Regions from separate parts of the Mesorhizobium sp. M1406 genome, predicted to be linked through region 1. Evidence: riboswitches for the same ligand, from Rfam matches in the RefSeq annotation. Region 1 holds a riboswitch; the other holds the start of a gene.
The links. Region 1 has a riboswitch for cobalamin ahead of metE (5-methyltetrahydropteroyltriglutamate--homocysteine S-methyltransferase). Riboswitches for the same ligand answer to the same signal wherever they lie in the genome.
Positions count from the first base shown of each region.

Region 2: it holds a riboswitch for cobalamin, as region 1 does, so the genes downstream of both, NKH03_RS07860 (aromatic ring-hydroxylating oxygenase subunit alpha) here and metE (5-methyltetrahydropteroyltriglutamate--homocysteine S-methyltransferase) in region 1, are expected to answer to the same signal.

Region 1 covers NZ_JAMYKW010000122.1:2,297-5,552, forward strand. Annotated here, with positions in the region: gene NKH03_RS33895 (dihydrodipicolinate synthase family protein) at 1-269, opposite strand, end outside; gene NKH03_RS33900 (M20/M25/M40 family metallo-hydrolase) at 472-645, opposite strand; partial or broken gene NKH03_RS33905 (IS6 family transposase) at 780-866, shown strand; cobalamin riboswitch at 974-1,174, shown strand; gene metE (5-methyltetrahydropteroyltriglutamate--homocysteine S-methyltransferase) at 1,270-3,256, shown strand, end outside.
Region 2 covers NZ_JAMYKW010000006.1:26,662-29,917, reverse strand. Annotated here, with positions in the region: gene NKH03_RS07880 (ABC transporter ATP-binding protein) at 1-118, shown strand, start outside; gene NKH03_RS07875 (DUF680 domain-containing protein) at 205-441, opposite strand; gene NKH03_RS07870 (DUF680 domain-containing protein) at 519-725, opposite strand; gene NKH03_RS07865 (DUF680 domain-containing protein) at 795-998, opposite strand; cobalamin riboswitch at 1,507-1,708, shown strand; gene NKH03_RS07860 (aromatic ring-hydroxylating oxygenase subunit alpha) at 1,824-3,071, shown strand; gene NKH03_RS07855 (FAD-binding oxidoreductase) at 3,143-3,256, shown strand, end outside.

The DNA of each region.
Region 1 (3,256 bases):
TGTTGCACCGCTTCGTCCGTCCTCAGCGCTCCAATCCCGACCAACAAGGGAATATCAGCACCGACTTTATCGGTGGCCGCCTCAATTGCGCATTGGCGCTGTTGGCGCGACAGGAACATGTAACTGCCCGTGCTTCCCAACAGGCCGATAGAATCGACCTTTGCCTCCATCAAGCGCGCAAGAAGTTTTTCCAATGCGGGCTCATCGATATTACCGCCGCGATCAGCGGGGGTGATGGGAAACGCGGACAAACCGCGCAGGAAAGTCATGTGTCTCCAACTCTTTGGCCGTTGAACTGTAAGCCGACGGTCCGGCGTTGATGTCATTTACATTGCCAACTGGCCTTGGATATAGCGCCAGTTCTCGTCAATGTTGCCAGTCCAGTTAGCTTTTGGCGATGCGAGGTCCGGCCTCGCAAAGGGGGGAGGCGCGGGACTGTTAAATCTTTCCGACTTGGAATTCACGCTAACGTCATGCGAAATGATCTCTTGCAAGATTGTAGAAAAAAGCGGCGCCACGTACGAGGATGTCATCGTTGAAGTCATACGTCGTCGAGTGCAGCCCGGAACTGTCACCGTTGCCGATGAGCAAATAGGCACCGGGGACCTTGTTCAGCATGAACGAGAAATCTTCGCTGAACATCATGGTTCTGTCGCAAACTTTCGGAAAACGCTTTGAGATGAGATACTTATACTTACCGCCTGAATGACGCTTAAAAACCTTATCGGGACACAGTCGGGCCTTGCTCTTTGGACCGGGCCGCCGGAGCTGCTGGAGCGCGCTTCAACCGGCGCAAGCGTGCGGTCGGCAGCAAGTGGCATATGGACGAGACGTACATCAAGGTCCGCGGCCAATGGATGTACGTCGGCAAAGGGCGGACTGAATATTTCAGAATGAAGACAAGGTGTAAAAGAGCGAATACATAACGACATAAACATTTCGTTATGCGATATTGACAAAGTGCGGACCGCTGTGATTGTCTGCGGGTTGTGGTTCTCCGCACGGCGCTGCCGGAGCGGAGCTAAGAGGGAAGCCGGTGCGATGCCGGCGCTGCCCCCGCAACTGTTAGCGGCGAGCCAACCCCACTCATGTCACTGAGGCGAATACCCTCGGGAAGACGGGTAGAGGCTATGACCCCGCGAGCCAGGAGACCTGCCACGGCGAATTACGTCCACGGGCGGGGTGTCTCGGTGGCCGCTGCAACCCGGCGTTGGTGCCGGCCTGCTAGCGCCTTCCTTGTCACCGACGCCCCAACCATCGGGGTATGACATGACTGTCTCTCAGCAAATTCCTGTAGCAACGCTCGGCGTGCCGCGCATCGGTCGTCGGCGAGAACTGAAATTCGCGCTTGAAAGTTACTGGTCCGGAAAATCTTCCGCCGCCGCCCTTCTCAGGACGGCGAAGGCGCTCCGTGCCGCTAGCTGGGAGGAGCAGCACGATCGCGGCGTGTCGAGAATCCCGTCGAACGACTTCTCGCTATACGACCATGTGCTCGACACCGCAGCCATGGTCGGCGCCGTTCCATCCCGTTACGGCTGGAATAGCGGCGAGGTCCCACTTGACATCTACTTCGCAATGGCGCGCGGCAACCAGGGTCAGACGGAGGGTTGTGGACACGCTGGTCACCAGCAGGCGGCTCATGGGCCTGATGTAACCGCGATGGAAATGACCAAGTGGTTTGACACCAACTATCACTACATTGTGCCGGAACTCGACGATGATCAGACGTTCGCCCTCTCGTCAACGAAACCGGTCGATTACTTCCTCGAGGCTAAAGCTCTCGGCATTCACACACGCCCAGTCATCCTTGGACCCATCACCTTCCTCAAGCTGGCGAAATCGCCTGCCGAAGGGTTCGGTCCCATCGCGCTCCTATCGCGGCTGCTGCCCGTCTACGAGCAACTTCTGCAGAGGCTGAAGCTGTCGGGAGCCGACTGGGTGCAGATCGATGAGCCAGCGCTTGTCCTCGATCTGAACCCGAACGAACGAGCTGCGTTCGAATTCGCCTATGGACAGCTGTCGAAAGCCGCGCCCGAGCTGAAGATCATGCTGGCTACGTATTTCGGGCCGCTGGGAAACAATCTCGAAACCGCGGTTTCTCTGCCCCTGGCTGGGCTGCATATTGATCTCGTGCGCGCTCCCGAGCAGCTGGAAACGGTGGGTCGGCTCGCTCCGAAGGATCTGGTGCTCTCGCTTGGCTTGATCGATGGCCGCAACGTCTGGCGTGCGAACCTGCCCGCCATTCTCGACCGCATCAAATCGATCGTCGCCGGCTGGCCCTTGGACCGCGTCGAGATCGCGCCTTCTTGCTCGATGCTGCATGTGCCGATCGACCTGCGCATGGAGACGGAACTCGACGCCGACATCAGCTCGTGGCTCGCCTTCGCAGCCCAGAAGACCGACGAATTGGTGTTGCTGGCCCGGGCCCTGTCCCAAGGCAGAGATGCGGTGGCTGGCGCGTTGAAAGCGTCTGCCGAGGCTGCCGCCACGCGCGTGACATCCACGAGGATCCATGACCCGCTTGTTCAGGGGCGGATCGCCAGCATTGACGATAGCATGAAGCGACGAGAGAGCGCTTTTGCCGAGCGCTCCAGAGTCCAAGCCGGCTCACTCGGGCTGCCGCCGTTCCCGACGACGACCATCGGGTCCTTCCCGCAGACGCCGCAGGTACGCAAGGCGCGGGCCGCTCATGCGAAGGGCCAGCTGAGCTATGTCGACTACGAGACGTTCCTGAAGAAGGAGATCGAGGCTGCAATTCGCTGGCAGGAAGAGATCGGGCTGGACGTGCTGGTGCACGGTGAGTTCGAGCGAAACGACATGGTACAGCATTTCGGCGAGCAGTTGTCCGGCTTCGCGCTCACCCAGCATGCCTGGGTACAAAGCTATGGGTCGCGCTACGTGCGTCCCCCCATCATTTTCGGCGACGTATCGAGGCGCAATCCGATGACAGTGCGCTGGTGGCAATTCGCCCAGTCGCTTACGGAAAAGCATGTTAAGGGAATACTCACAGGCCCAGTGACCATTCTCAACTGGTCTTTTGTTCGCGACGACGTACCCCGCTCCGAATCCTGCCGCCAGATCGCGCTCGCCATCCGCGACGAAGTGACGGATCTCGAAAGGTCCGGCGCAAGGATAATCCAGATCGATGAGGCCGCGTTTCGCGAAGGATTGCCACTGCGCCAGTCTGACTGGAAAGTCTATCTCGACTGGGCTGTCGAATGCTTCCGGATCGCTTCAACGGGTGTAAATGACGCGA
Region 2 (3,256 bases), on a different contig from region 1:
TGTCGAAGTCAAGCGTGGCTCGACATTGCGCCTGAGCGCCAATGGCGAAGACCTGCATATCTTCGACACGGATGGGCGGTCCTTCGCTCTTCACGAAGCAGAGGCGAAGGCGGCCTGAGAGGTCGCACGACGATACTTCCCTGTTACAAAAACAAGAGCGGCGGGCAAGACCCGCCGCTCTCGTTTGGAGATCAGCTTCGGCTGTTAGCGGCCGAAGAGGTTTCGGTCACTGCCCTGAGGGGCGGACTTCGGTGCATCGCCCGACGAATTGAGCAGCTTGTAGACGGGCGATTCGCTCTTGCGGATCGAGCCCGTATGCGAGGTGTCGACGTTGACGGTCGACTGCTTGTTGATGTCGGTGCCGCCAGCGTTGTCGTTGCGGGCATAGGCGCTGCCGGCGGCAATCAGAAGAGCGGCGGCAGTAAGAACAATCTTTTTCATTTTGATACTCCGTATTCTCGAATTCGATACGGCGGGTTAACCCGCCGCATCGCTGTCGGATGTTGGTTTTGGTCGGGTTAGTTGTTGCCGAACAGGTTGCGGTCGCTGCCATGGTCGACAGGCGCCTGCGTGGCCGGCTCCGACTTCTTGACGGAAGCCGTGTACGAGCTGTCGACCGCGGCGGCAGGCTGGTCGGCGCCCTTGGAGCCAAAGTTGTCGCTGCCGGCGAAGGCACTGCCGGTGACGGCCAGAACGGCGGCGGCGGCAAGAAGGATCTTGTTCATTTTAGTCTCCTGGATTTCTGGATTTCGCCAGGACGGCGGGCAGACCCGCCGTCAACTGGGAATTGGTTGTTAGCGGCCGAAGAGGTTACGGTCGCTGCCCTGAGCGGGCGTCTGGGCAACCGGTTCCGAGGTCTTGGTGGAAGCCGTGTACGACTTGTCGACCGCGGCAGCAGGCTGATTGGCGCCGTTCGAACCGTAGTGGTCGCTACCATTAGCGAAGGCGCTGCCGGAAATGGCCAGAACGGCGGCGGCAGTGAGAATGATCTTTTTCATTTTTTTGTACTCCAGTATCTTCTTTTCCGTCCGTCCAGCGGCGTGTCTTGGAAGGGAAATCGCGTCGTTCGGACAGCCCCGATGTGGGAGGGCATCCTCGCCTTTTCCAATCACGAAGTTGTTCCGTGTGGACCATGAATCCGCCACTTGAAATTGTGCCACGGGATTCTACACGCTACTTTTTATTTATGTTTTTCAACACTTAAGCAAAATCGCCCGCTGGATCACCAACTGTTTCCAAGGCCCGGCGTTCACACCGTCCTGCACGCACCGTCAACAGAAACGAACCGTTCGGTTCGATTTTAGAACCAGCTAATAGTCACTTTTCGAAACCGTTAACCTTTTTGGTCGCCGGCAAGGGGCCGGCTTCGAGGAGATTGCAGTTGGGAATGGCCGCCGCGGAGATAGGATTTCGGCTCAACAATCGCCAACCGGAACGTTTCGCATGCGTGTCGCGCCGCATGGATACGATGTCGTTTTCATGCCGATGACGCGCCCGCGATCGTGGTTAGATCATACCATCTCAGGTGCCGCTTCGTGACGACGAGGCGGAGAATTGGGAAGCCGGTCAGAATCCGGCGCTGCCCCCGCAACGGTGGTGGAGTTCAAGTCGCAACGGGAGACCACTGGGCAGTTGCCTGGGAAGGTGTCGCGATGGTCCGTAAGGACAACTCCAGAGCCCGGAAACCAGCCCGAGATTTCTAGACTCGACTGATCGCGGTGGGCGGTCAAGAGGTGGATAGTGCATGTCCGGCGCATCGCCGGCCTGCGTCCGATCCTTCCTCCGTCACCACCATTTCAGTCCTTAAGAAACGAGGACAGGACATGGATATTCGCAACGACATGCTGAGGCTCTTGAACAGCCGCCGGCAAGGCTTTTCGCTGGAGCAGCCCTTCTACACCGATCCAGACTTTTTCAAGCTCGACATGGAGCTGATCTGGTATCGTGATTGGCTGTTCATCGGCCACGATTGCGAGCTGCCTAAGCCGGGCAGCTACATCACAGTGCAGATCGGCGACTATCCGGTCGTTCTTGTCCGCGACCAGCAAGGCAAGATCAACGCCTTCCACAATTCCTGCCGCCATCGCGGCAGCCGCGTCTGCAACACAGAGAGGGGTACGGCGGCAAAGCTGGTCTGCCCCTATCACCAGTGGACCTATGAGCTCGACGGCCGCCTGCTGTTTGCCCGCCAGATGGCCGACGGTTTCGACAAGAGTGAGTTCAGCCTGAAGCCGGTCGCCTGCGAGAGCGTCGGCGGCTACATCTTCATCTGCCTGGGCAAGGAGCCCGCCGATTTCGCGCCGATGCGGGCGATGATCGAACCTTATCTTTTGCCGCACCGGTTGCGGGAAGCAAAGATCGCCTTCGAGAGCACGATCATAGAGAAGGGCAACTGGAAGCTGGTCTGGGAAAACAATCGCGAGTGCTATCACTGCGTCGCCAATCATCCCGAGCTGTGCAAGACCTTCCCGGAAGCGCCTACCGTGACCGGCGTCAACGGCGCCGACAGCGACCCCGAAATGGTCGCGCATTGGGCCAAATGCGAGGCATCAGGCCTGCCGAGCAAGTTCCGCATCGATCCGGCCGGGCAGTACCGCGCCACCCGCGCGCCGCTGTTGCGCGATGCCGTCAGCTACACCATGACCGGCAAGCTGGCGGTGAAGAAGAACCTCTCCGACACTGTCTCCGCCGACAGGATCGGAACCTTGATGCACTATCACTATCCGACGACCTGGAACCACATCCTCATCGATCACGCGGTGACGTTCCGGGTGCTGCCGATCAGCGCCACGGAAACGGCGGTGACGACGAAGTGGCTGGTGCACAAGGACGCGGTCGAGGGGGTCGATTACACCATCGAAGCCCTCACCCATGTCTGGACCGAAACCAACGACCAGGATCGCCGCATCGTCGAGGAAAACGCCTTCGGCATCCTGTCGCCCGCCTACGAGCCCGGCCCCTATTCGGAGTTGCATGAGGGCGGCGTGATCCAGTTCGTCGAATGGTATGCGTCGTTCATCGGCCCGCGCCTCGCCGAAGGCGGCCGGCCGGCCCTGCGCAGCGTCGCCTAGTGCATGTCGCCCAAAATGCGCAGCGGCTTTGGGATCATGCACAAAACAAAAGGGACAAGAGGATGAATGCGATGACGGATCTTGGCCTCTATCGCCATCTCGACCAGATGACGCCCTGGAACGACAGGCTGCAGGTGCTGGAAGTGATCGGCGTCAGCGACGAAGCACCTGACGTAAAGACCTTC